DNA from 2 places in the Priestia sp. VA7 genome. Region 1 is predicted to be linked to the other one. Evidence: riboswitches for the same ligand, from Rfam matches in the RefSeq annotation. Region 1 holds a riboswitch; the other holds the start of a gene.
The links. A riboswitch is a leader RNA that binds a small molecule or an ion and turns the genes downstream of it on or off. The one in region 1 is predicted to bind glycine.
Positions count from the first base shown of each region.

Region 1 (12,375 bases):
TGTGCATATTGTGCCCCGAAAGAAAGATGCTGTGATTCAGCTGCGAATTGACCAAGAGCTTATTTTAAAGAGGGTTATTTCAAAGGAAATGTCTGAACGGCTCATTTCGCATTTTAAATTTTTAGGGGGAATGGATATTGGCGAGCGCAGAAAACCTCAAAATGGTGCATTGACCACTTCCATTGATCACTATCAAGTAAATTTGCGTTTATCAACTCTTCCTACTTCTCATGATGAAAGTCTTGTTATTCGGCTTTTGCCTCATCAACAATCTACATCTCTCAAACATTTATCTCTTTTTCCTGAACATACTAAAAAGCTTATTTCTCTCTTGAAATTCTCTCATGGATTAATTATTTTTACCGGTCCTACAGGATCAGGTAAAACCACTACTCTATATACTCTTTTACACGAAGTAAAGCACCTTTTTAATCGAAATGTTATTACATTAGAAGATCCTATTGAAAAACCGAGCGAAACCGTCCTTCAAGTACAGGTAAATGAACGGGCAGGGATTACGTACACGACTGGTTTAAAAGCTATATTGCGCCATGACCCAGACATTATCATGGTGGGAGAAATAAGAGACAGTGAGACTGCCCAAATTGCTGTGAGAGCAGCGCTTACCGGACACTTGGTTTTGACAACGATGCATACTAAAGATACAAAAGGATCTTTGTACAGGCTGCTTGAATTTGGCGTTAGCTTTCAAGAAATGGAACAGACCCTTGTAGCAGTAGCTGCACAGCGCCTTGTAGAAATTCGCTGTCCGCTGTGTTCCGGAAAATGCCACCCCGCTTGTAAAAAAATGAGAAAACATCGTCAGTCCAGCATATACGAATTGCTTTATGGCAAGGAGCTTAGCGCAGTAATGAGAGAAGTGAAAGGAGAAAATGCGGATTATGATTATAAGACGCTCCGAGATGTTATTCTAAAAGGAATCGCGCTAGGCTATTTATATCCGCATTCGCTAGACGGATGGGGGTAAAGACAAATAGACAAAAAAGGTGGTCTCTTGCTCAACAAGCGAAAATTCTTAAGCAGGTCTCTAAGCTCTTAGAAAAAGGCTACACTCTTTCTCAAGCTCTTTCGTTTTTGACGTTTCAAGTATCTAATAAAGAAAAAACGGATATTGAAAAATGTCTTGAGCAGTTAAAACGAGGAGAATCTTTGCACGATGCTTTTGTTAAACTTCAGTTTCACCGTGATATTTTAAGCTATTTATATTTTGCGGAGCAGCATGGAAACCTTCAATTTGCTTTAAAAGAAAGTAGCTCAATGATTGAAGAAAAAGTAAGGCATCGTAAAAAATTTCAAAAGCTTGTTCAATATCCCGTATTGCTACTGCTGTTTATTCTTTCCATTTTATTTGTTTTAAGTACGGTTTTACTTCCACAGTTTGAAGCTCTGTACTTATCCTTTGGAAACAAGCAGTCTTCGTTTATCCTCTTATTTATGCAGGCGATGTCTTTCTTTCCTTTTGTGTTGCCTGCAGTCATCAGTATGCCAATCATCCTGTATTTGTTTTATGTGATGTACATTAAAAAATTGCCTCCAGTAGTTCAAATGCAGCTTTTTATGAGAGTTCCCGTTATCCGAACGTTCACACGGCTATTTAACTCGTACTTTTTTTCTGTTCATATGAGCAATTTACTAAATGGTGGTTTATCTATTTATGAATGCTTTGCTCTTTTTCAAAAGCAAGAGCATCATCCGTTTTTTCAAGTGGAAGCTTTTGCTTTTACAGATCAACTTTCCTCAGGAATGCGATTAGATCATATCGTTTCAGGTAAATCTCATTATGAAAAAGACTTGGCTCATGTTATTGTGCATGGTCAGCAGAACGGTGAGCTTTCTCAAGAACTGTATGATTACAGTCTATTTATGATGGAAAGAATGGAACAGTTTATTTTTCGTATTTTAAAATATGTACAGCCGCTTACATTCTTATTCATCGGAATTGTCATTCTGCTTATGTATATGTCCGTTATGCTTCCGATGTTAGAAGTGATGTCGAGCTTGTAGAAAGGGGAAAGAATATGATTCTAAAAGGTAATAAAGGATTTACCCTTATTGAAATGCTCATTGTTATGCTCGTTATTACCGTGCTTTTGCTCATTATGATTCCAAATGTATTAAAGCATAATACGGTTATTAACAACAAAGGCTGCTCAGCTCTTGTCAAAACCGTAGAGGCTGAGGTACAAGTATATGAACTTGAAAACGGCGAAAAACCAAGTCTAGAAGAGCTTGAAGCAGGAGGCTACTTAAAAGAAGGCACCGTGTGTCCAAATGGTCAAGCTATTCAAATTGACGGTACCGGAAAGGTTACGGCTAGTGGTTCTTCTTAAGCAAAAAGGATTTACCCTCATTGAGATGCTGATGGTTTTATTTATTGTGCAAGTGATGATGTTTTCCATTATCGTAACCATTCGGCCGCTTGTGGAATATTACAAAATCACATTATTCTTGCGACAGCTGCAAAGTGACACGTTTTATGTGCAGCAGACAGCCATGAACCGCGAATCTCCAATTAAAATTAACTTCGCACCAAAGGGAACAGAATATATTGTTTCTGATTCTCGTGCCGTTCTTTATAAGCGTGCCTATGACTCCACCATTCATATCACGTTTGGAAGCGGTAATTCCACGATACAATACAACAAAAACGGCAATATTTCTCAAGCAAAGACCATTTTTATCAGCAGCCAAAAATTTAAATACAAAGTTACTTTTCAAATAGGTAGAGGACGTTTTTATGTGGACAAGATGTAAGGGCCAGCAGGGCTACACCTTGTTAGAAATGCTTGTGTCATTTAGCATGCTTTTACTCCTAACCGGTACAATTATTCCTTTGTATGTTCAGATGAAGGAAGCAGAAAAGAAGCAATATGTTTCGTATCAAGCCGATGCTATCTTGCACGAAGAGCTATTGAAATATAAATATGAAACAGGATATAAACGGCGAGAAAAAATCGTAAAGGAAAACGTTGCATTTTATTTGAAATGGAACGGAGAAAGTGCTCAAAAGCTTTGTGTAGAATGGACAGATTCCGCTGATAAAATGAAAAAGAAGTGTGATGTGATGTTGAAGTGAAAAGTGAAAAAGGCTTTACGCTTGTAGAGATGTTAGTCAGTTTTACTCTTTTTTTGCTCATTGTTTCATTTTTCCCCATTATTATTCCGCTAGCTAAGCAAACATATAATCCAGACTTTAGTATGAATGAAATGGAGTGGGAAATTTTTGTGAATCAACTTGCTATGGAATATCGAGAAGCAAAAGAAGTGAGAATTCATGCGACTACTCTTACGTTAAAAATGGAAAATAATCAGGTCATCACGTATGAACGATATGAAGACAAGATAAGAAGACGAGTGGATGAAAGCGGTCATGAAGTTGTGCTGCAGCATATTAAGAATATTATGTATGAACAGCAAAAAGAAAGGCTGTTGATTCGTTTAACAGACGGTGTTAACAAAGGTAGAGAAGAAACCATTACGACGTTTTTGATGCTTGCTTATGAAACATAATGAGCAAGGGTTTGTTCTCCCGGTTGTTTTGGCATTTTGTGCGCTTTTTCTTCTGTTAGTAGCTCAGCAAACCACTTATTTTGTGACGAAAAGTTCATTTTATCAAGAAGTAGAGCAGAAAAATCGTCTGCAGCATCTTTTAGAAAACGCGGTTGTACATGTGAAAAAAGAAATAAAAGAACATAGTAAATCTCCATCTACACCCCTCATATTAGAAACGGGTACGGTTTCATACGAAGTAGTAAGTGAAGATGAACAGATGATTATCCTAAAAATAAAGTGTCAAACACTGCAAGGAAGAGCATTGACAGAAACCGCATATATTCAAAAAAAGGATCAACACATTGTGAAGTGGACGGATTAAGTCTCTTTCTCTACGGATATAATAGTGCTGAGGAGATGATTATATGAAAACGAATGATTATGTAAAATATATGACTCAGCAATTTGTGCAATATATGGATCAGCCAAAAGAAGAGAGGAAAACGAAAAAGATTCAAAAAAAAGAAGAGCGAGCACCTTTTGCAAACAGATGGTTTGGAATGATTCCGCTGTCGTTTATGCTGTGGTACCGAAAGAAAAAAGAAAGATGAGCATAGCATATGCTCATCTTTTTTTAACCGGCTTGTGTTTTATTAAATTGACGAGACATCGTTTCGGGCGATATGTAAAATAAGCCACCGTTTATAAACTTAAATAATATAGTCGGTTCGTACAGCTCTTGAAGCGCTGTTTTTTCGGTCACATATATTTCTGGCAGCTCTTCTGCTGTTTCGTAAAAATGATCAAGAAGCGCTAAGTCTTCATACCATCTTTCCTGCGCTTTTTCTGCCCATTCAGTCGGCTGAGCTTTAACATAGTCAGTCACGTATGATGTGAGTCGTGCAATCGCACTTTTCGGCCTAATAAAAGGTGAAAGAGTAAAGCAATAGTCTGAGATTTTAGATGATAAATTTTGATGAATGATTAATTCATGAAAGGATTCAATAATTTGTCCATTGATTAAATTAATGCCAAGCGACAAGAGCTCATCTTTTTTACGATCGCATTTGTACGAGACTTTAATATTTAACGCAAGCCAAGGGTGTAAAGGCTGATTTGTTGGCTGTGCTGATGCAACTTGTTCATACAGATGAATAAATCCGCCTAGCTTTTGAGTAGAAGCGAAAATTTGATGCAGCCTAGGTGAACCAAAATGAATTCGTTCTCCTTGAACAGAATCATCTTCAAACGCTGGGTCTGTAATGAAAGTGAGTGAAGCAGGATTTGCTTCTCCGCCTGTCTTTTCAACATAATGCCAATAAAATGGACGATTCATCAACTCTTTGTCAAGTTCGATCGTTAATTGAACCGTTAGATAAGATGGCGTTTCTGTGATAATAGAACAATTATTAGCTAGAAAGTAACGCTTTAAAAATTGATGAATATCAGTTTGCTGCATGCTGATCCTCCTCGCTGTCTTCGTATTGAATAATAGACGTCAAGTTCTCCATTTTGATTTTTATTTCTCCTTCACTCCGTGAATGAAATAAAATATCTTGAATATGCTCTTCGATATTTTTTAAATCAAGCTTTGTTAAAATATCATCTAACTCTCCAACAACTCGTTCAAAAAGATTTATTTTTTCGTATAATAATTTTAAAATATGTTCTTCGACCGTATGTTGAATGGCTAAATTGTAAATGTGAACATCATGTTTTTGACCTAAACGATGGACCCTTCCAATTCGCTGTTCTAGACGCATTGGATTCCACGGCAGATCATAGTTAATAATATGATGACAAAACTGAAGATTGATTCCTTCTCCGCCCGCTTCAGTGGCAATAAATACTTGCGCGTGGCTTTCAAAAAGCTGCTTCATCCAGTCTTTTTTACCTCGCTTAAATCCTCCTCTAAACGGTACAGAGGTAATTCCGTGCTGTTTTAAATACCACTGTAAATACAGTTGAGTTGCTCTGTACTCAGTGAAAATAATGACTTTGTCATCAATTTTTTGAACGAGCTCCAGAACTTTTTCTGCTTTTGCATTTTGCGGCACTTGCTGAAGTAGTTCCATTAACGGAGTAATCATATGTTCCGTTAATGCGCTGTTTGGATCTTCCTGACGTTCCAGCATGTTTTTTAATGTCATATACACCGCTTCACGGCTGCTGCAGGCCTCTCGCTGCAGGGTTAAAATTGAAAAAGCGCTTGAAGGGTGGAGTCCGTTTCCTTTAAAAGATGTAATCGCATCGTATAGCTCCCGTTCTTTCGGCGAGAATTCAACAGGAATGGTTTGAACAATTCGCTTCGTCCATTCGATACCCGTATCGTGGCGGCGATTTCGAATCATAACTTTGTTAACAAGCTCTTTTAAGTGTTCATCGTTTTGCAAAGAGCGTTTTTTAGCGGAAAATAATTCTTCGAAATAGTCTTTATTGCCGAGATGACCAGGCTTTAAAAGAGAGACTAAGTTAAAAATTTCTTCAATTCGATTTTGAATCGGTGTTGCGGTTAGCAACAGACAAAATTTCTTTTTTAGACTTTGCACAAATTCATAGTTTTTTGTTTTGTTGTTTTTAAGTTTATGAGCTTCATCAATGATGATGAGGTCGTAGTCTTGTTCTAGCACAATTTCTCGATGAGGAGAACGTTTTGCTGTATCAATTGAAGACACAACGATGTCACACTGATCCCACACATATGATTTTCTTTGAGGGACTGCGGGAATATAAAATTTTTGGTTCAATTCCATAGCCCACTGGGAAACAAGCGAAGCTGGAACTAAAATGAGAACTTTTTTAACAAGTCCGCGAATCATATATTCCTTCAAAATTAACCCTGCTTCAATCGTTTTGCCCAGTCCTACTTCATCTGCTAAAATGGCTTTTCCATTCATTGTTTCAACTACTTGTTTGGCTACCTCGAGCTGATGAGGAAGCGGCGTTAAATCGGCTAGATGTTTTGGGCTTTGTAGTCCTTCAAATTCTGAGATAAGCGTTTGGTCTTCTATTTCATAGGCAAGTTTATACAAATCCCATGCAGACCAGGGTCCGTCTTGCTCCAATTTAGTTGAGAAGGCTGCTTCCCATGTTTCATCGATGTTTAATTTCACTTTCATGATAAAAATGCTCCTTTGTAAAAAATTTTTATTGAACAAATGATAAGAATCAGGTAGGATAAAAATATATTTAGAAAATTTTAAAAAGAAAATAGATTAGCACTTTACAAATGATTGTGTGAATAAAGATAGATACATCTTTCAGTAGTATGCCCAACTTTACCAATTTTATAGAAGCGAATGACGACACGGGGAGAGACTACTTGAATGTAGCGCCGAAGGAGCAAGCAATAAAATTGTGAATCTCTCAGGCAAAAAGACTCTTGTTTGACGCAGCTCTGGAGAGTGTCTATACGTTTATAGACCACCCACGAGGCAAACCTATTCGTTTATAGGTAAACTTTCAGGTGAAAAGGACAGAGACTTCCTACTAAATACAGTAGGGGGTTTTCTGTCCTTTTTTGTTTGGATACATAGTGATCCCCACACTATTTGAAAACTCCCCGTTATGAAAAGTTTCACGTGAAAAAGAGGAGGACATAAAAATGACAACAGAATTACACAGAACGCCGCTTTATGATACCTATCAAAAATATGGTGCCAAAACAATTGATTTTGGAGGATGGGCTCTTCCCGTTCAATTTTCTTCTATTAAAGAAGAGCATGAAGCTGTACGTACAAAGGCAGGCCTTTTTGATGTCTCTCATATGGGAGAAATTCTTGTAACAGGAGCTGATAGCTTAGCCTTTCTTCAGCACACGATGACAAATGACGTTTCTGCCCTCGTAGATGGAAAAGCGCAGTATACGGCTATGTGTTATGAAGACGGAGGCACGGTAGATGATTTGCTGATTTATAAAAAAGCAGATCAAGAGTATTTGCTAGTCGTAAACGCTGCTAATATTCAAAAAGACTATGAGTGGCTGGTATCTCACAAACAAGGAGATGTAACGCTCGTTAATCAATCTGATGAAACTGCGCAGCTAGCTTTACAAGGTCCTGTAGCAGAAAAAGTTTTACAAACGTTAACGAACGAAAATTTATCTTTATTAAAGCCGTTTACATTTGCTGATGATGTAGAAGTAGCGAATGTAAAAGCTCTCGTTTCACGTACTGGGTACACCGGAGAAGATGGCTTTGAAATTTATTGTTCTTCAGCTGACGCCTCTCACTTGTGGACGGCTATTTTAGAAGCTGGCAGTGATGAAGGTGTGTTGCCTTGCGGATTAGGCGCTCGCGATACGCTTCGTTTTGAAGCCACTTTGGCTTTATATGGTCAAGAGCTTTCAAAAGATATTACGCCCATTGAAGCTCGAATTGGATTTGCAGTAAAAACGAACAAAGACAGCTTTATTGGAAAAGAAGTGTTAAAAGAACAGCGTGAAAGCGGGGCACCTCGTAAGCTGGTAGGAATTGAAATGATTGATAAAGGTATACCAAGACACGGTTACGAAGTATTTGCAGATGAAGAACAAATTGGATTTGTGACAACAGGTACACAGTCACCGACATTAAAGAAAAACATCGGTCTAGCACTATTGTCAGCAGAGTATACAGAGCTTGGTCAAGAAGTGGAAGTGCAGGTTCGGAAAAAACGCTTAAAAGCAAAAGTGGTTTCAACACCTTTTTATAAACGTTCAAAGTAAGCTTTGGGGAGGAATTTAACATGTTACATCGCTATTTACCAATGACAGAACAAGATCAGCAGCAAATGTTAGCAGCAATTGGTGTTTCATCTGTTGATGATTTATTTTCAGATATTCCGCAGCGCGTTCGTTTTCAAGGAGAATACAATATAAAAAAAGCGGCTTCAGAGCCTCAGCTGTTAAAAGAATTAAATAGTATGGCTGCTAAAAATGCTCATTTAAAAGACTATGCTTCTTTTTTAGGAGCAGGAGTTTACGATCATTACATGCCGGTTATTGTTGATCATGTTATTTCTCGTTCGGAATTTTATACGGCCTATACTCCGTATCAACCGGAAATTTCTCAAGGAGAACTTCAGGCCATCTTTGAATTTCAAACAATGATTTGTGAGTTAACGGGGATGGACGTGGCTAATTCTTCTATGTATGACGGAGGAACTGCTTTAGCAGAAGCCGCTATGCTCAGTGCGGGTCAAACAAAAAAGAAAAAAGTACTTGTCTCTGCGGCTGTTCACCCTGAGTCAAAAGATGTGTTAAAAACGTATGCGAAGGGTCAATACATTGAAGTGGTAGAAATCCCTTCAGCAGACGGCGTAACAGATATGATTGCATTAGAAAAAGAGATGGGGAGTGACGTGGCAGCTGTTATTGTCCAATATCCAAATTTCTACGGACAAATCGAGCCGTTAAAAGAAATTGAAGAAATTACCCATCAAGAAAAATGCATGTTTGTGGTTTCAAGCAATCCTTTATCATTAGGTTTACTTACGCCTCCTGGAGAATTCGGAGCTGATATTGTCATTGGAGATGCACAGCCATTTGGTATTCCAAGTCAATTTGGAGGCCCGCACTGTGGATACTTTGCAACTACGTCTAAGCTTATGCGAAAAATCCCAGGACGATTAGTAGGGCAAACGGTCGATGAAAACGGTAAGCGAGGGTTTGTTTTAACCCTTCAAGCGCGTGAACAGCATATACGCCGCGATAAAGCGACGTCTAACATTTGTTCAAATCAAGCGTTAAATGCTTTAGCAGCATCAGTTGCAATGACAGCTTTAGGCAAGCAAGGGGTAAAAGAAATGGCGCTGCAAAACTTATCAAAAACGCATTATGCATATGAAGCGTTAAAGGTAAAAGGGGTAAATGTAGCATTTGAAGGACCGTTTTTTAACGAATTAGTCGTGAAGCTTCCGGTTTCGGTAACAGAAGCAAACAATCATTTATTAGCATCAAAAATAATTGGCGGTTATGATCTTAGCCGTGATAACCAAGCGCTTGAAAATCACATGCTGCTTGCTTTTACAGAGCTCCGTACAAAAGAGGAAATTGACCAACTTGTAAATGAATTGGGGGATCTTCATGCTTAATCAAAATCAATCACTTATTTTTGAAAGCAGTAAAGAAGGGCGAATCGGCTATTCATTGCCAGAGTTAGATGTGCCGCAAGTAAATGCTGAAGAACTGCTTGGGAAAGCGTATGTGCGTACCAAAGCTCCTGAGCTTCCTGAAGTATCAGAACTCGATATTATGCGTCATTACACCGCGCTTTCAAAACGAAATCACGGGGTAGACTCAGGGTTTTATCCGCTTGGTTCATGTACGATGAAATATAATCCAAAAGTGAATGAACAAGCAGCACGCATTGCTGGGTTTGCGCATATTCATCCGCTTCAAGATGAGCAAACGGTTCAAGGTGCTCTCGAACTTTTATATGATTTACAAGAGCATTTAACAGAAATTACAGGAATGGATGAAGTAACACTTCAGCCAGCAGCAGGTGCTCACGGCGAGTGGACCGGGCTTATGATGATTCGTGCCTATCATGAAGCAAATGGTGAGACGCAGCGAACAAAAGTCATTGTTCCAGACTCAGCTCACGGAACGAACCCGGCTTCGGCAACAGTTGCGGGATTTGAAACGGTAACGGTAAAATCAAACGAACATGGTTTAGTGGACTTAGAGGATTTACGCCGCGTAGTAGGAGAAGATACAGCCGCTTTAATGTTAACAAACCCAAATACGCTGGGATTATTTGAAGAAGATATTTTAGAAATGGCTGAAATTGTTCACGCAGCAGGTGGAAAGCTTTATTATGATGGTGCAAATTTAAACGCAGTATTAAGTAAAGCCCGTCCTGGAGATATGGGGTTTGACGTTGTTCATTTAAATCTTCATAAAACGTTTACAGGCCCTCATGGAGGAGGCGGTCCTGGCTCTGGTCCGGTAGGGGTAAAAGCAGATTTAATTCCGTATTTGCCTAAACCAGTGCTTGTGAAAACAGAACAAGGCTATTACTTTGACTATAACCGTCCTCAGTCAATTGGACGTGTAAAGCCGTTTTACGGCAACTTCGGTATTAACGTTCGCGCTTATACGTATATTCGTTCAATGGGTCCAGACGGCTTAAAAGCGGTGACGGAAAACGCTGTGCTAAATGCCAACTATATGATGCGTCGTTTAGCAGAACACTATGAGCTTCCGTTTGACCGTCACTGTAAGCACGAATTTGTTTTATCTGGAAAACGTCAGAAAAAGCTTGGCGTGCGCACCTTGGATATTGCGAAACGACTGCTTGATTTTGGCTATCATCCGCCGACTATCTACTTCCCGCTTATCGTAGAAGAGTGCATGATGATCGAACCAACGGAAACGGAGTCGAAAGAAACGCTAGATGCGTTTATCGATGCGATGATTCAAATTGCAAAAGAAGCAGAAGAAACGCCTGAAGTCGTACAGGAAGCTCCGCATACAACGGTTGTGAAGCGCCTTGATGAAACGCTGGCAGCGAGAAAGCCAGTTCTTCGCTATCAGAAAGAACAGGCTGTTCAAAACGTCTAACAAAAAACCTCGCCCAAAGGCGAGGTTTTTCTATATACATACCATTATTTTTTCTTTTTCACTTTACCGTTCCACATTTTGAAGCCGCCTTTTAAATCATAGATTTCTTGAACACCGTGGCGACGAAGCATTTGTGCTGCGCGTCCTGTGCGCATTCCGCTTTGACAATAGATGTAGACAGGCTGATCTGGACGAAATTCTTTAATGCGCATACGGAACTGTGAAAGAGGAATATTTCGTGCGCCTAAAATATGTCCGTTTTCGAATTCATTCGGTTCACGAATATCAACTAGCTGTGCCTTGCGGTAGCCGCTGCGGAATTCTTCTTCAGTTAACGTTTTCATAATGCGACGTTGGACAAAGAACATAACGACAGAGTATATGATGATTACTCCAAGTAAAATGAGTACTGCTGTAATTGCTGACATGCTGATTCTTCCTTTCTTCGACAAAATCCATACTCTTATTATATAAGTGAATGAAATTAGAAGTAAAGCGATTTTGCCTTGAATCTAGCGGATTTCTTCCCGAAAATGAAAAAACTACCACATTTGAATTCACAGTTTTATGTTGCTCTTTGCTTTTCCTTAGCTCAATCTTTTGGTAGACTAAAAAACGGATTTATTTTTTATATTACATATAGCTGAGGATGAGGTAGATGAAAGCAAAGTGGAGATTTATTGATTCCAACAACCGTTCGCCTTATTACAATATGGCGTTAGATGAAGCGTTATTAGAATGGCATAGTAAAGGAGAAATTCCACCTACGATTCGTTTTTATGGATGGAACCCTCCAACGCTGTCAATCGGTTATTTTCAAAAAGCTGAAAAAGAAATTAACTTTGATAAAGTAAAAGAATTAGGACTAGGCTTTGTAAGACGTCCAACGGGCGGCAGGGGCGTGCTTCACGATGAAGAGCTTACTTACAGCGTAATTGTATCTGAAGAGTATCCTAACATGCCCAAGACAGTTACAGAAGCATATCGCGTAATCTCTGAAGGTTTACTGGAAGGATTTCGTTCGTTAGGGCTCGAGGCTTATTTTGCTATTCCTCGTTCAGAAGAAGAAAAAAATAGCTTAAAAAACCCTCGTTCGTCCGTGTGCTTTGATGCTCCTTCTTGGTATGAACTAGTTGTAGAGGGCCGCAAGATTGCTGGAAGTGCCCAAACTAGACAAAAAGGAGTTATTCTACAGCACGGCTCTATTCTATTAGAGATTGATGAAGATAAATTATTCAGCGTGTTTAATTATCCAAATGATCGCGTGAAAGAAAGAATGCAGCGCGCATTTCGTTCTAAAGCGGTAGCCATTAATGCAA
Region 1 covers NZ_JBVQPN010000001.1:399,788-412,162, forward strand. Annotated here, with positions in the region: gene comGA (competence type IV pilus ATPase ComGA) at 1-988, shown strand, start outside; gene comGB (competence type IV pilus assembly protein ComGB) at 979-2,025, shown strand; gene comGC (competence type IV pilus major pilin ComGC) at 2,040-2,351, shown strand; gene comGD (competence type IV pilus minor pilin ComGD) at 2,338-2,775, shown strand; gene AC0C45_RS02150 (type II secretion system protein) at 2,759-3,097, shown strand; gene comGF (competence type IV pilus minor pilin ComGF) at 3,094-3,531, shown strand; gene comGG (competence type IV pilus minor pilin ComGG) at 3,521-3,895, shown strand; gene AC0C45_RS02165 (YqzE family protein) at 3,939-4,124, shown strand; gene AC0C45_RS02170 (YqhG family protein) at 4,148-4,972, opposite strand; gene AC0C45_RS02175 (DEAD/DEAH box helicase) at 4,959-6,632, opposite strand; glycine riboswitch at 6,813-6,905, shown strand; gene gcvT (glycine cleavage system aminomethyltransferase GcvT) at 7,118-8,218, shown strand; gene gcvPA (aminomethyl-transferring glycine dehydrogenase subunit GcvPA) at 8,239-9,585, shown strand; gene gcvPB (aminomethyl-transferring glycine dehydrogenase subunit GcvPB) at 9,578-11,056, shown strand; gene AC0C45_RS02195 (rhodanese-like domain-containing protein) at 11,101-11,484, opposite strand; gene AC0C45_RS02200 (lipoate--protein ligase family protein) at 11,715-12,375, shown strand, end outside.

Region 2 (12,375 bases), on a different contig from region 1:
CGCCTTAGAAAATCGCTTAGCCGTTTCTTTTAATGAATTAACCTCCACTTCCTGTAGGGGAAATTCATTTTTTATCAAAAATAAAAACACCCATGTTATGAGGCAAAGAGCTGAAGAAATCATAAAAGGAAGCGCTTGATTAATTTTAATTAACGGCGTCATTAAAGGGCCAACAGCAAAACCAATACCGAAAAAAAGCCCGTACAATGAAATGTTTCGACCTCGTTTATCAGCAGGTGAAGACGATGTAATCCACGTTTGAGTACCAAAGTGCAGCGCGTGATCTCCTATTCCAATAAATAAACGGAGCACAAACCAAAAAACAACAGATTTCCACAGGGGAAACAAAGCTAAAGATACAATAACTAAAAGTCCCCCTGCTGCGATAATTGGTTTATATCCGTATCTGCGAAGCGGCCCTTCCATGAAAGGAGAAATAAATAAAATACCTAGATACAATCCAGTTGCGTTTAATCCGTTTATAGTAGAAGAAAGACCATCTTTCTCAAAAATAATAGCAATTAAAGGAAGCAGCATACCTTGGCTGAATCCAGAAATGGCGACAAGGCTAACTAAAATCCAGAAACGTTGTTTATGAGTAGCACTCATAGCATTCAACCTCTTTTTATCTATATTTTGTCAATCCAACTGTTTAATCGTACAAGGAAAACGCTTTATTGACAAGGATGTAGACGTGCTGTGCTGTTAATTTGACATCTTTTTATAAGGAAAGTAGAATAAAACATGTAAATAGTTACATGTTTTTATTTACAAGTAAAAGGTGATCGCTAGAATACAAACAGTGCTTAGGAAAATAGCGACATTCACAATCAATGTCGGTACAACAAGTGTCATTGGTCATACAGGAAGTGCAAAATATAAACGCTTACACAACTGCGTTTTTCTAGGCATTGCTGTGAGACACTTAGATCGCGTTGTGTCAGACATATACGAAGTGTTATAAATCAAAGGAGCGATATAAAAATGGAAAAATTTATTGGAAATCATATGATTTACACATACGAAAACGGATGGGAATATGAAATTTATATCAAAAACGAAAATACAATCGATTACCGTATTCATAGCGGAATGGTGGCAGGACGATGGGTTCGCGACCAGAAAGTAGATGTTGTGAAATTAACAGAAGGTGTATATAAAGTATCGTGGACTGAACCGACTGGAACAGATGTATCTTTGAACTTTATGCCTGATGAAAAACGGATGCACGGCATTATTTTCTTCCCAAAATGGGTACATGAACATCCTGAAATTACCGTGTGCTATCAAAATGACCATCTTGATTTAATGCATGAATCCCGTGAAAAATACGAAACATATCCTAAATACGTTGTACCCGAATTTGCTGACATTACATTTATCAAAAATGTCGGAGCGAACAATGAGGAAGTTATCGCTCAAGCGCCTTACGAAGGAATGACAAATGATATTCGCGCCGGAAAATTAATTTAACACAGAGTCATAAAAAAGACTGAGACAAAAGTATTATAGCTGAAGGAAGATCCGAACGATGAATCGAGATTCTTGATGGAGAATCAAATTCGTTCGGATCTTTTTATGGTGACGGTGTAACAAGTATCCGTATTGAGAATAGTTGGTTATATAAAAAGCGGTTTATAATGAAGTAAAGGAGTGAAGGAAATGGAATTTAACATGAAAAAAGAGGCGGGATTTACAACAAATCTTCCTTATGGAGAGCTACATATCGCCGGAGATGAAGAGTATGGCTTTCGTCCGTATCAGCTAATGGTATCGTCCATTGCTGTTTGCAGCGGAGGCGTGTTAAGAAAGATTCTAGAGAAAAAAAGAATTGCTTTTTCTGATTTACGCATCCAAGCTGGTGTGACGCGGAATGATGAAAAAGCGGGGCGAATCGAAAAAATTCATTTGCACTATATCATTACAGGAGAAGAGGTTCCATTAGACAAAATTGAAAAATCAATTGAGCTAGCACGAAAAAATTGTTCGATGCTACAGTCGGTTATTGACAGTATTGAAGTGACAGAAACCTTCGAAATTAAATGAGGTTGGGACAAAAGTATTTTAGCTGAAGAAGATCCGAACGATGAATCAAACTCGTTCGGATTTTTTATGGTGTTATTACAAGCGGTGCAGCGCTTTGCACCCATTTGTTCGTCTTTAGATGAATGGACTTAGCTACGCCTCAATCTCATATTTCCTTCGGTTTGCTGCCGGCTTTATCAAAATAGCGCATGCGTTCAGGAGTCAGCTGAAGAAGCAAATAATTTGGGTCATCTGGACTTTTAATCCACTCTTTTAACTTTTCATTCCAAAATTTCTTTTTTAACTCTTCGTTTGTTTCTACATTTACTTTGGCTTCTACCTCTACATACGGATCACTCCAACCTTGCCCATCATAGCCTAACAAAATATGAACATAAGGGTTTTTTTCTAGTTCTTCGACTTTATGGGTATCTTTATTGGTGGCGGTGTAGAGCACAAGATCTTCATGAAAAAACATCATAAAGCGTGAATAAGGATTTCCATCTTGAATTGTAGCTAATGTTCCAATTGTATAGTCATCCAGTACGGATAAAATTTGATTTTTCACATCATTATTGCTCATTTTTTCACTCCTTATTATATCTTTTCACCCTTGGTAGTTTGGCTGATTTTTAACTATCTTAAACAAAAATCAATTAAGGGTTTATCATTTATAAAAATAGGTTAAAAATACTAACATTGACGGTGAGTCTATACAAATTCCATTAATTTGATATGATTGATTTTGTTGTCAAAAAATGAATAAGGTGGGTGTACATATCGATGATCAATCGGATTTTTCTTATAGCGGTTATTCTTGGGGTGCCGCTATCTGTTATTGGGCACATGATGCACTGGTCAGATGTTCTTATGTTTATTATTTACTGTTTAACAATCATTGCCCTCGCAGCTTTTATGGGGAGAGCAACAGAGAGCTTAGCTGTTGTAGCTGGTCCTCGAATAGGCGGTCTATTAAACGCTACGTTTGGTAACGCTGTAGAATTAATTATTTCTATTTTTGCTCTAAAAGAAGGCCTTACAGCGGTGGTGCTTGCATCGTTAACGGGTTCTGTATTAGGAAATCTTCTTCTTGTAGGCGGTCTTTCATTCTTCATTGGAGGATTAAAATTTAAGCGTCAAGAGTTTAATGTCTATGATGCAAGACATAATTCTGGATTATTGATCTTTGCCGTTATCGTTGCGTTTGTTATTCCTGAAGTGTTTGCTAGCGAAATGGACGAAGCGAAGACCATGTCCCTGAGTGTCGGAATCTCCATTATTCTCATCATCTTGTACTTAGCGGCGTTATTTTTTAAGCTGGTAACGCACCGAGGGGTGTATCAGCATAAAAGTGAAGAAGTGGAAGAACATGAGGAGCCAGAATGGTCAATGTGGAAAGCGATTACTGTTCTCTTTTTGTCTACGTTAGCTGTAGCTTACGTATCCGAAAGCTTGGTTAGTACAATCGAAATTGTATCGGAAAGTTTTGGGTGGAGTGAGCTGTTCATCGGGGTCATCATCGTAGCGATTGTTGGAAACGCAGCAGAACACGCTTCGGCTATTATTATGGCCGTTAAAAACCGCATGGGTGTAGCTGTTGAAATTGCTGTGGGATCCACTTTACAAGTAGCGATGTTTGTAGCACCAATATTAGTATTAGTTTCGCTGATGTTCGAAAACCAAATGTCTCTTGTCTTTACTTGGCCTGAGTTGATTGCGATGGTAACGGCCGTATTTTTAACTATTGCTATTTCTAATGACGGAGATACAAACTGGTTCGAAGGTGCAACTCTTTTAGGTGCTTATATTATTATGGGAATTGGTTTTTATCTTATTTAAAAAAGAAGAGGCTGAGACAAACATGTTTTAGTTGAAGGAAGAATCCGAACGATTAATCGTTCGGATTCTTTTTGTGTAAGTGAATAGAAGAATTTCCCTTTTGGTATTCAGGATAAAACAGGAGATGTTTGAAAAAACTATGGTTGCATTCATTAACGATGTTGAAAGGAGTTTCTAGATGTTACGTAAATTGCTTTTATTTGTGTTTACCATCATTATTTCATTTTCATGTTCAACGAAGATCGCCATTGCGAAAACAGCTCAGCCGACCATCAACGTGCCTTCTTCAGCTTTAAATATTTCAAAAGAAAATACGTATCCAAATGCTAGTCAAGATACGCCATATTTGCAGCCAAGTGAGTTTACAAAAGAGCTCATTGAAACATCAAATGTAAAAATTGAAAACCCTGATTTAATTCGTATATTAAATGAATCAAACATTTCTAAAACTCCATGGGCAATTGGTTTTAGAGCAACCGTCTTTTTAGGACAGTGGCCATTAAATTACGAATCAACAGAAACAAACGTTAACTGGCAACACCAGCGAATCAATACAAATCATTATGATAACAGAGCAGGAAAAACTCAGTACAAAATGATGTACAGTCAGGAAAATCAAAGTCATGTAAAAGGCGGATTAACAGCAAAAGTGCCTCAGCCTGATCATGTTAAACAAATGATGCTAATTGAAGCAGCTAAAAAAACAAAGCTCACTTTATCATTTCAAACGTTTGTAGGTGCCGGAACGAAAAAAGACCAGGTCTATAACGTAGCTCCTAAAAAAGTAGGTTATCTGTATGCGTATACGCCTGCTGTAAGTGAAAAGGGGAAAGTAACATATGGAGAAGTGTATGTTACAGTAAAAGGCAGCAAGCGCTCAATTGTGGTGAGAAATGTAACATCTCAAGGAATTGGAGCATGGATTCCAGTACAAGATTATGTTTCCTTAAGCTTTGGAGCTTATGACCAGCCGAGATAACAAAAAAGAGATTCCATCGTGGGAATCTCTTTTTTGTTATTTTGTAATGCTCGCTTGGAGTTTGCTAAAATCAGTTTCTTGATAATAGCTGTTTTTCACCAAAATATTAGGTCCTAAACAAGACACTGCTGAACAATGACAGCTAAGTTCTTTAGAAATCGTGCTTTGCTGCCACATATCAAAAGCGTCTGTAAGCTTTGTATCTTGAATGTTGCCAAGAGGAGGCGTATCACCAAAATCCGTTACGATAATATCTCCGTCGAAAATATTTACATTTAGGCGAGAGCGCCCGTCTGGATCGTTTCGAACGGTTACATTTTTACTGCTAAACAAGCGCTGTAAAAGCGATAAGTCTTCCTCATTATTACTGCATGCATAAAACGGTAACGTACCGAATAGCATCCACACATTTTCATCTCGAATATCAAGAAGGTGATGAATAGCTTTGCGCATTTCAGGAAGAGATAATGTTTCTAGAGTGCTAGCAAAGTCACTTGGATACATAGGGTGTACTTCGTGACGCTGACAAAGCATTTCATCAACAATTTGACGATGAATCTTTTCCATGTGAGGAAGCGTACGTTTGTTTAACATCGTTTCAGCTGATACGGTTACACCCGCTTTTACAAGCGCGCGGCTGTTTTCAATCATACGATCGAAATATTTGGCGCGCTGCTCATAAGTAGGCTTTCGCTCCATCATTGCAAAGCCAGCTTCCACAAAATCGTCCATCGTTCCCCAGTTGTGAGAAATATGTAAAACATCTAAATAAGGAATGATTTGTTCGTAACGAGCAAGATCTAATGTTAAATTTGAATTAATCTGTGTACGGACACCTCGTTCATGTGCATACTTTAATAAAGGCACCACATAATTTTTCACAGAAGATAGAGACATCATCGGCTCTCCGCCCGTAATGCTTAACGCTCGAAGAGTTGGGATTTCATCGAGACGTTTTAAAATTAAATCAAGCGGCAGTGCGTTTGGGTCTTTTGGCTGCAGCGTATATCCAACTGCACAGTGCTCACATCGCATATTACAAAGCGTCGTTGTGGTGAATTCAACGTTTGTAAGCGTCGGTTTGCCATATTGTTTCATATCTAAATACGCTTCCCACGGATCGAACTCCGGGGTAATTCGTTGTAAAGTGGCCATAAAAAAACTCCTTTTATTTTTCCGTAAAGTGAAATGATGATGAAAACATCTCACGGTCCGTCCTGCTAGACTAAATTATACGTCTCATTCAAAACGGACACCAGTGACTATTATGGATTTTATTGCTTTTAGTTGTCAAATATGAAAGTATTCGTTAGGATATAAGGAAATACGAATGAAAAGCTATATCAGGAGGGTTTAAAATGGGAAACGCCGTTCGAGATAAAGATTCACAAGTACGTTATTTAAAAGATCGTTTAAATATGTTTGTACACGTATTAGACTCTATGGAGCCTGAAAACACAGACCTAGAAGACATTGACCGTTTGATTACGATGATTGATGACCTCGAAGCAAAATGTGAGCAGTTTAAAAAAGATAAAGAATGAACAAAGAAAAAAGCGCTAGAAAAACTAGCGCTTTTTTGCTTGAAGTGGAAATCCTCCTATAAAGGTCTTTCGAAACAATTTTTGAAGGAGTATAATAAATTTTGAAAGTTGTACGACAGATAGATAAATACATACATTAGCGGGATATGGGAGGAATTAAGAGATGATTGAAGCTTTAAAACAAAGCATGTACGATTTAATTGTTGAAACATCTACAAAATTGCCAAAAGACGTTCGACGTGCTATCGCAAAGGCAAAAGCGCGTGAAAATGCAGGAACGCGTGCAGCAATGTCTTTAGCGACCATTACCAATAATATTAAGATGGCAGATGATAATTTATCGCCAATTTGTCAAGATACAGGTATGCCAACATTTAAAATTAAAACCCCCGTAGGAGTGAATCAGCTTCAAATTAAAGAAGCGATTTATTGGGCAATTGAAGAAGCAACAAAGCACGGAAAGCTTCGCCCTAACTCCGTAGATTCGTTAACGGGAGAAAACAGCGGTAATAATTTAGGCGGAGGCACGCCGGTTATTAAGTTTGAACAGTGGGAAAATGACTATATTGATGCGCGTCTTATTTTAAAAGGCGGCGGCTGTGAAAATAAAAACATTCAGTATAGCCTGCCTTGTGAAGTAGAAGGGTTAGGTCGAGCTGGCCGTGATTTAGACGGCATTCGTAAATGTGTGATGCACTCAGTATACCAAGCGCAAGGTCAAGGCTGTAGCGCCGGCGTCATTGGTGTTGGAATCGGTGGCGACCGTACAACAGGCTATGAATTAGCAAAAGAGCAGCTGTTCCGAAACTTAGATGACGAAAATCCAAATGCTCAGCTGAAAGAATTAGAAGAGTATGTAATGGAAAATGCTAATAAGTTAGGAATCGGTACGATGGGTTTTGGTGGAGAAACGACATTACTTGGCTGTAAAGTCGGCGTAATCAATCGTATTCCTGCTAGCTTCTATGTGTCAGTTGCGTATAATTGCTGGGCTTACCGCCGCTTAGGTATTAAAATCAACGCCGATACAGGAAGTGTTCAAGAGTGGCTGTATCAAGAAGGCGAAGAAGTAGATTTTAATAAAAATGCAGGCGCCGAAGAGAAGCAAAATGCGGATGAAACAAAAGAAGTTGTATTACAAGCACCTATTACAGAAGAGCAAATTCGTGAATTAAAAGTTGGTGACGTGGTGCGCATCAACGGTATGATGTATACAGGACGCGACGCTATCCATAAACATTTAACAGATCACGATGCACCAATTGATTTAAATGGACAAATCATTTATCACTGTGGTCCGGTTATGTTAAAGGACGAAGACGAAAAATGGCACGTAACCGCTGCAGGACCAACAACAAGTATCCGTGAAGAACCTTACCAAGGGGATATTATGAAGAAATTTGGTATCCGCGCGGTTATCGGTAAAGGCGGTATGGGTCCTAAAACGCTTGCTGCTCTTCAAGAGCACGGCGGCGTGTACTTAAATGCTATCGGCGGAGCTGCACAGTACTATGCTGATTGTATCAAGAGCGTAGAAGGCGTTGATTTGATGCAGTTTGGTATTCCTGAAGCAATGTGGCATTTAAAAGTAGAAGGCTTTACAGCTGTAGTGACGATGGATTCACATGGAAACAGCTTGCATGCAGATGTAGACAAGTCTTCATTTGAAAAGCTTGAGCAATTTAAAGAGCCGGTATTTAAATAAACATACATTCAAAGCGTATGGTAAAAAGTAACGTTCATGAACGAGAAAATTGAGTGGATACTAAGCGTAAAATGACTTCCGAAAGGAGCTTCTTATGCGCCGGTTCACCTTTTTTCTCGTTTTTTTATTCGTGATGTCAACAGGCATAGCATCTGTTGAAGCACAAATGTATCCAAACACTCCGATCAGCTGGGGATTTCAAAAAAGTAAAAATCACAAGCCCGCATCCGCAGGTACAGCTTATGAACAAATTCTTGCTAAGTATGATGCTTTTTACCTCGGAGATACAAATAAAAAAAATATTTACTTAACGTTTGATAATGGTTATGAAAATGGTTATACACCGCAGGTATTAGACGTGCTCAAAAAAAGAAAGGTTCCTGCCACATTCTTTGTAACAGGACACTATTTAAAAGAAGAGCCTAAGCTTATTAAGCGAATGGTAAAAGAAGGGCATATTGTCGGGAATCATTCATGGCATCACCCTGACTTAACTCAAGTGGATGACGCACGTTTTAAAGAGGAATTGCAAAAAGTAAAAGATGAATACAAGAATATTACGGGTCGTGATGAAATGAAATACCTTCGCTCACCTAGAGGGGTATTTAGTGAACGAACGCTAGCTCTTTCAAAGCAAGAGGGCTATACGAATGTATTTTGGTCACTTGCATTTGTTGACTGGAAAGTGAATGAACAAAAAGGCTGGCGCTACTCATACGACAATATGATGGCTCAAATACATCCAGGTGCGATCATGCTTTTGCATACCGTTTCAAAGGATAACGCAGATGCGTTAGATCAAGCCATTGTGGATTTAAAAAAGCAGGGCTATACGTTTAAAAGCATTGATGATTTAATGAACGAACGCAAACAAATGAAGAAAAGTCCTTCTAAAACGAAATAAAGATAAAAACCGATGGGAATGTTTCTCCTGTCGGTTTTTTGCTGTTGAAGTGTTATAATATGCGTTGATGTCTTTTTTAAAGCAATACGGTCTAATAGGTTTTAAGCAGATAAAGACCGTTAATAACTATATAAAGAATTTAAACTAATCGGAGTTGGTCTCATGAATAAACCAAAAACTGAAATGAAAGTTCAAAAAGGACAAACGTTTCCGTTGACTATAAAAAGACTCGGTATTAATGGAGAAGGCGTAGGATATTTTAAGCGCCAAGTCGTCTTCGTGCCGGGAGCATTGCCGAATGAAGAAGTGGTTGTAGAAGCAACAAATGTTCAGCAAAAGTTTGCCGAAGGAAAAATTAAGCGAATTCGCAAAAAATCTCCTCACCGCGTAGAAGCACCCTGTCCTATTTACGACCAGTGCGGAGGCTGTCAGCTTCAGCACTTATCCTATGAAGGTCAGCTAGAATCTAAGCGCGATATTGTTCTGCAAGCGTTCGAACGTCACAGTTCATTAAAAAAAGTAGAGGAAAAAACACGCCAAACAATTGGCATGGAAGATCCTTGGGGCTATCGTAATAAATCACAGTTCCAAGTAGGTGTGGATAAACAAAAAGTTATCGCTGGTTTGTACGGACTGAATTCTCATCGACTGATTGACATTGAAAACTGTCCGATTCAGCATGGAGCCACAAATCACGTGACAAAAGAAATAAAACGAATTTTACAAGATCTTCAAATTCCTATCTACAATGAGCGCAAACGCCGTGGTATTGTACGTACCATCGTATCTCGAGTAGGATTTGAAACGGGTGAAGTGCAAGTTGTCTTGATTACGGCCAAACAAGAAATTCCGAAAAAAGAGCTTGTGATCAAAGAAATTAAGCGCCGTCTACCGGAAGTGAAATCGCTCGTACAAAACGTAAATGGTCAAAAAACATCGCTTATCTTTGGAGACGAAACGTTTACGCTATCTGGAAAATCGGTGATTCAAGAAACGTTAGGCGATATTTCATTCGAACTTTCAGCGCGTGCATTTTTCCAGTTGAATCCTCTTCAAACAGTGAAGCTGTATGACGAGGTGAAAAAAGCAGCTGCGCTAACGGGCAATGAAAAAATTGTAGATGCTTACTGCGGAGTAGGTACAATTGGCTTATGGCTTGCTAAAGATGCCAAAGAAATTCGCGGAATGGATACGATTGAAGAATCGATTGTAGATGCGCGAAAAAATGCCAAAGATCATGGATTTGAACACGCCACATATGTGACGGGTCCAGCTGAAAAGTGGATGCCGCAGTGGGTAAAAGAAGGCTGGAAGCCAGATGTTATCGTCGTTGACCCGCCGCGAACAGGTTGTGATGACAAGCTTCTAAAAACGATTTTACAAGTAAAGCCACAGAAAGTGGTTTACGTATCTTGTAATCCATCCACATTAGCGAAAGATGTGCAGCAGCTGTCGAAGGCTTATTATGTGGATTACATTCAGCCTGTGGATATGTTCCCTCATACGGCGCATGTGGAGAATGTGGTAAGTTTGACGTTAAAGAAATAAATAGATGAAGAGTAAAGGGCAGATTTGATTCTGCTCTTTTTTGTTTGTAATAGGGTGATCTTTGTCACAAGTAAAGAAACAAGATTTTTATGTAGTGTCTTCTTTTAAAGAAGGTAAATAAATGAAAATTATTTTTCCTGTTGACAAAGCATCCAACTGGTATTAGAATAAACAACTATTCGACAGTCATTCTATTGATTGAAAAATTGAATACGTAGAAAGCTATGATTGCTATGGATCACACTATAGCAGGAGCAGCTTCTGGAGAGATCGCGATAGTTTCGCGACGCCGAAGGGTTCACAATCTCAGGCAAAAGGACAGAAGAGTACCGGATATTTATTTGGCATGTTACTAATTGTTAGTATGTACCATAATATTTGTTATTCTTATGACCATGAGATTGGAGCGCATCCAATCTCTTTTTTTATTGGGCTTTATTTTGTAGTCTGCACGATCGTATCAAAGGTTTTATTGTTAGGAGGAGTTAGAGTTGGAACAACGAGAATTAAAGAGGGATTTATCCAATCGTCATGTTCAGCTAATCGCGATTGGAGGAACCATTGGGACGGGATTATTTTTAGGTTCTGGTAAAGCAATACAGCTTGCAGGTCCCTCTATCATCTTTGCTTATTTAATTGTGGGTATTGCTCTTTTCTTTGTGATGAGAGCGCTAGGAGAACTACTGCTGTCTAAAGCAGGTTATCAATCGTTAACTGATATTGCTGAAGAGTATCTTGGACCGTGGGCGTCGTTTGTAACGGGATGGACGTACTGGTTTTGCTGGATTATGACAGCTATGGCTGATGTGATTGCAGTTGGCGTATATGTGAAATATTGGTTCAATATTCCTCAGTGGATTCCCGCACTTATTTGTGTAATCATTTTATTAGGTCTTAACTTATTAACCGTAAAATTATTTGGAGAATTAGAGTTTTGGTTTGCTTTAATAAAGGTTATTACGATTCTTGCATTAATTATTATTGGCGTTATTTTGCTGGTAATGGGATTTAAAACAGACGCGGGATCCGTTACCGTTCAAAACCTTTGGAATCACGGAGGGCTATTTCCAAATGGGGTTTCAGGTTTCTTACTTTCATTCCAAATGGTTATATTCGCATACGTCGGGGTTGAATTGGTAGGGGTATCGGCAGCGGAAACATCAAATCCCCAAAAAAATATTCCATCGGCCATTAATAAAATTCCGCTGCGAATCTTATTTTTCTATGTTGGAGCGCTTATCGTCCTTTTATTTATTAACCCGTGGATGGAATTAAATGCGGCAGAAAGCCCATTTGTTAAAACCTTTAGTTTAGTCGGAATTCCGCTTGCTGCTGGAATTATTAATTTTGTTGTACTAACTTCAGCCGCTTCTGCCTGTAATAGCGGAATGTTTTCAACAAGCCGTATCTTATATAATTTAAGTAAAAATGACCAAGGGCCATCTAAGTTTGCAAAACTGAACAAAAACCACGTACCAAGCAGCGGATTGTTTGTATCTACGCTAGTTATCTCAGCGGGAGCTTTGTTAAGCAAACTGATACCAGACCAAGCTTTCGGCATTGTCACGACCATTAGCGCTATTTGTTTTATTTGGGTGTGGAGTATCATTCTCATTTGCCATCTAAGGTATAAAAAGACGCGTCCGCAGCTGCATGCAACATCAGCATTCAAAGCACCGTTAACACCATTTATAAACTATGTTGTGTTAGCTTTGTTTGCGGCGATTCTTGTTATTATGCTGTTTTCTGACGCGACGCGCCCAGCCTTATTGTTGACGCCCGTTTGGTTTATTCTCTTATTTATTTTTTACTGGACTAGAAGGAAAAAGAA
Region 2 covers NZ_JBVQPN010000006.1:144,550-156,924, forward strand. Annotated here, with positions in the region: gene AC0C45_RS24605 (MFS transporter) at 1-609, opposite strand, end outside; gene AC0C45_RS24610 (phenolic acid decarboxylase) at 985-1,473, shown strand; gene AC0C45_RS24615 (OsmC family protein) at 1,663-2,046, shown strand; gene AC0C45_RS24620 (pyridoxamine 5'-phosphate oxidase family protein) at 2,192-2,608, opposite strand; gene cax (calcium/proton exchanger) at 2,809-3,864, shown strand; gene AC0C45_RS24630 (YfkD famly protein) at 4,043-4,843, shown strand; gene yfkAB (radical SAM/CxCxxxxC motif protein YfkAB) at 4,880-5,998, opposite strand; gene AC0C45_RS24640 (SE1561 family protein) at 6,202-6,387, shown strand; gene AC0C45_RS24645 (fumarate hydratase) at 6,551-8,092, shown strand; gene pdaA (delta-lactam-biosynthetic de-N-acetylase) at 8,187-8,996, shown strand; gene rlmD (23S rRNA (uracil(1939)-C(5))-methyltransferase RlmD) at 9,159-10,544, shown strand; glycine riboswitch at 10,796-10,876, shown strand; gene AC0C45_RS24660 (amino acid permease) at 11,036-12,375, shown strand, end outside.
Region 2: another riboswitch for glycine. It lies ahead of AC0C45_RS24660 (amino acid permease); the one in region 1 lies ahead of gcvT (glycine cleavage system aminomethyltransferase GcvT).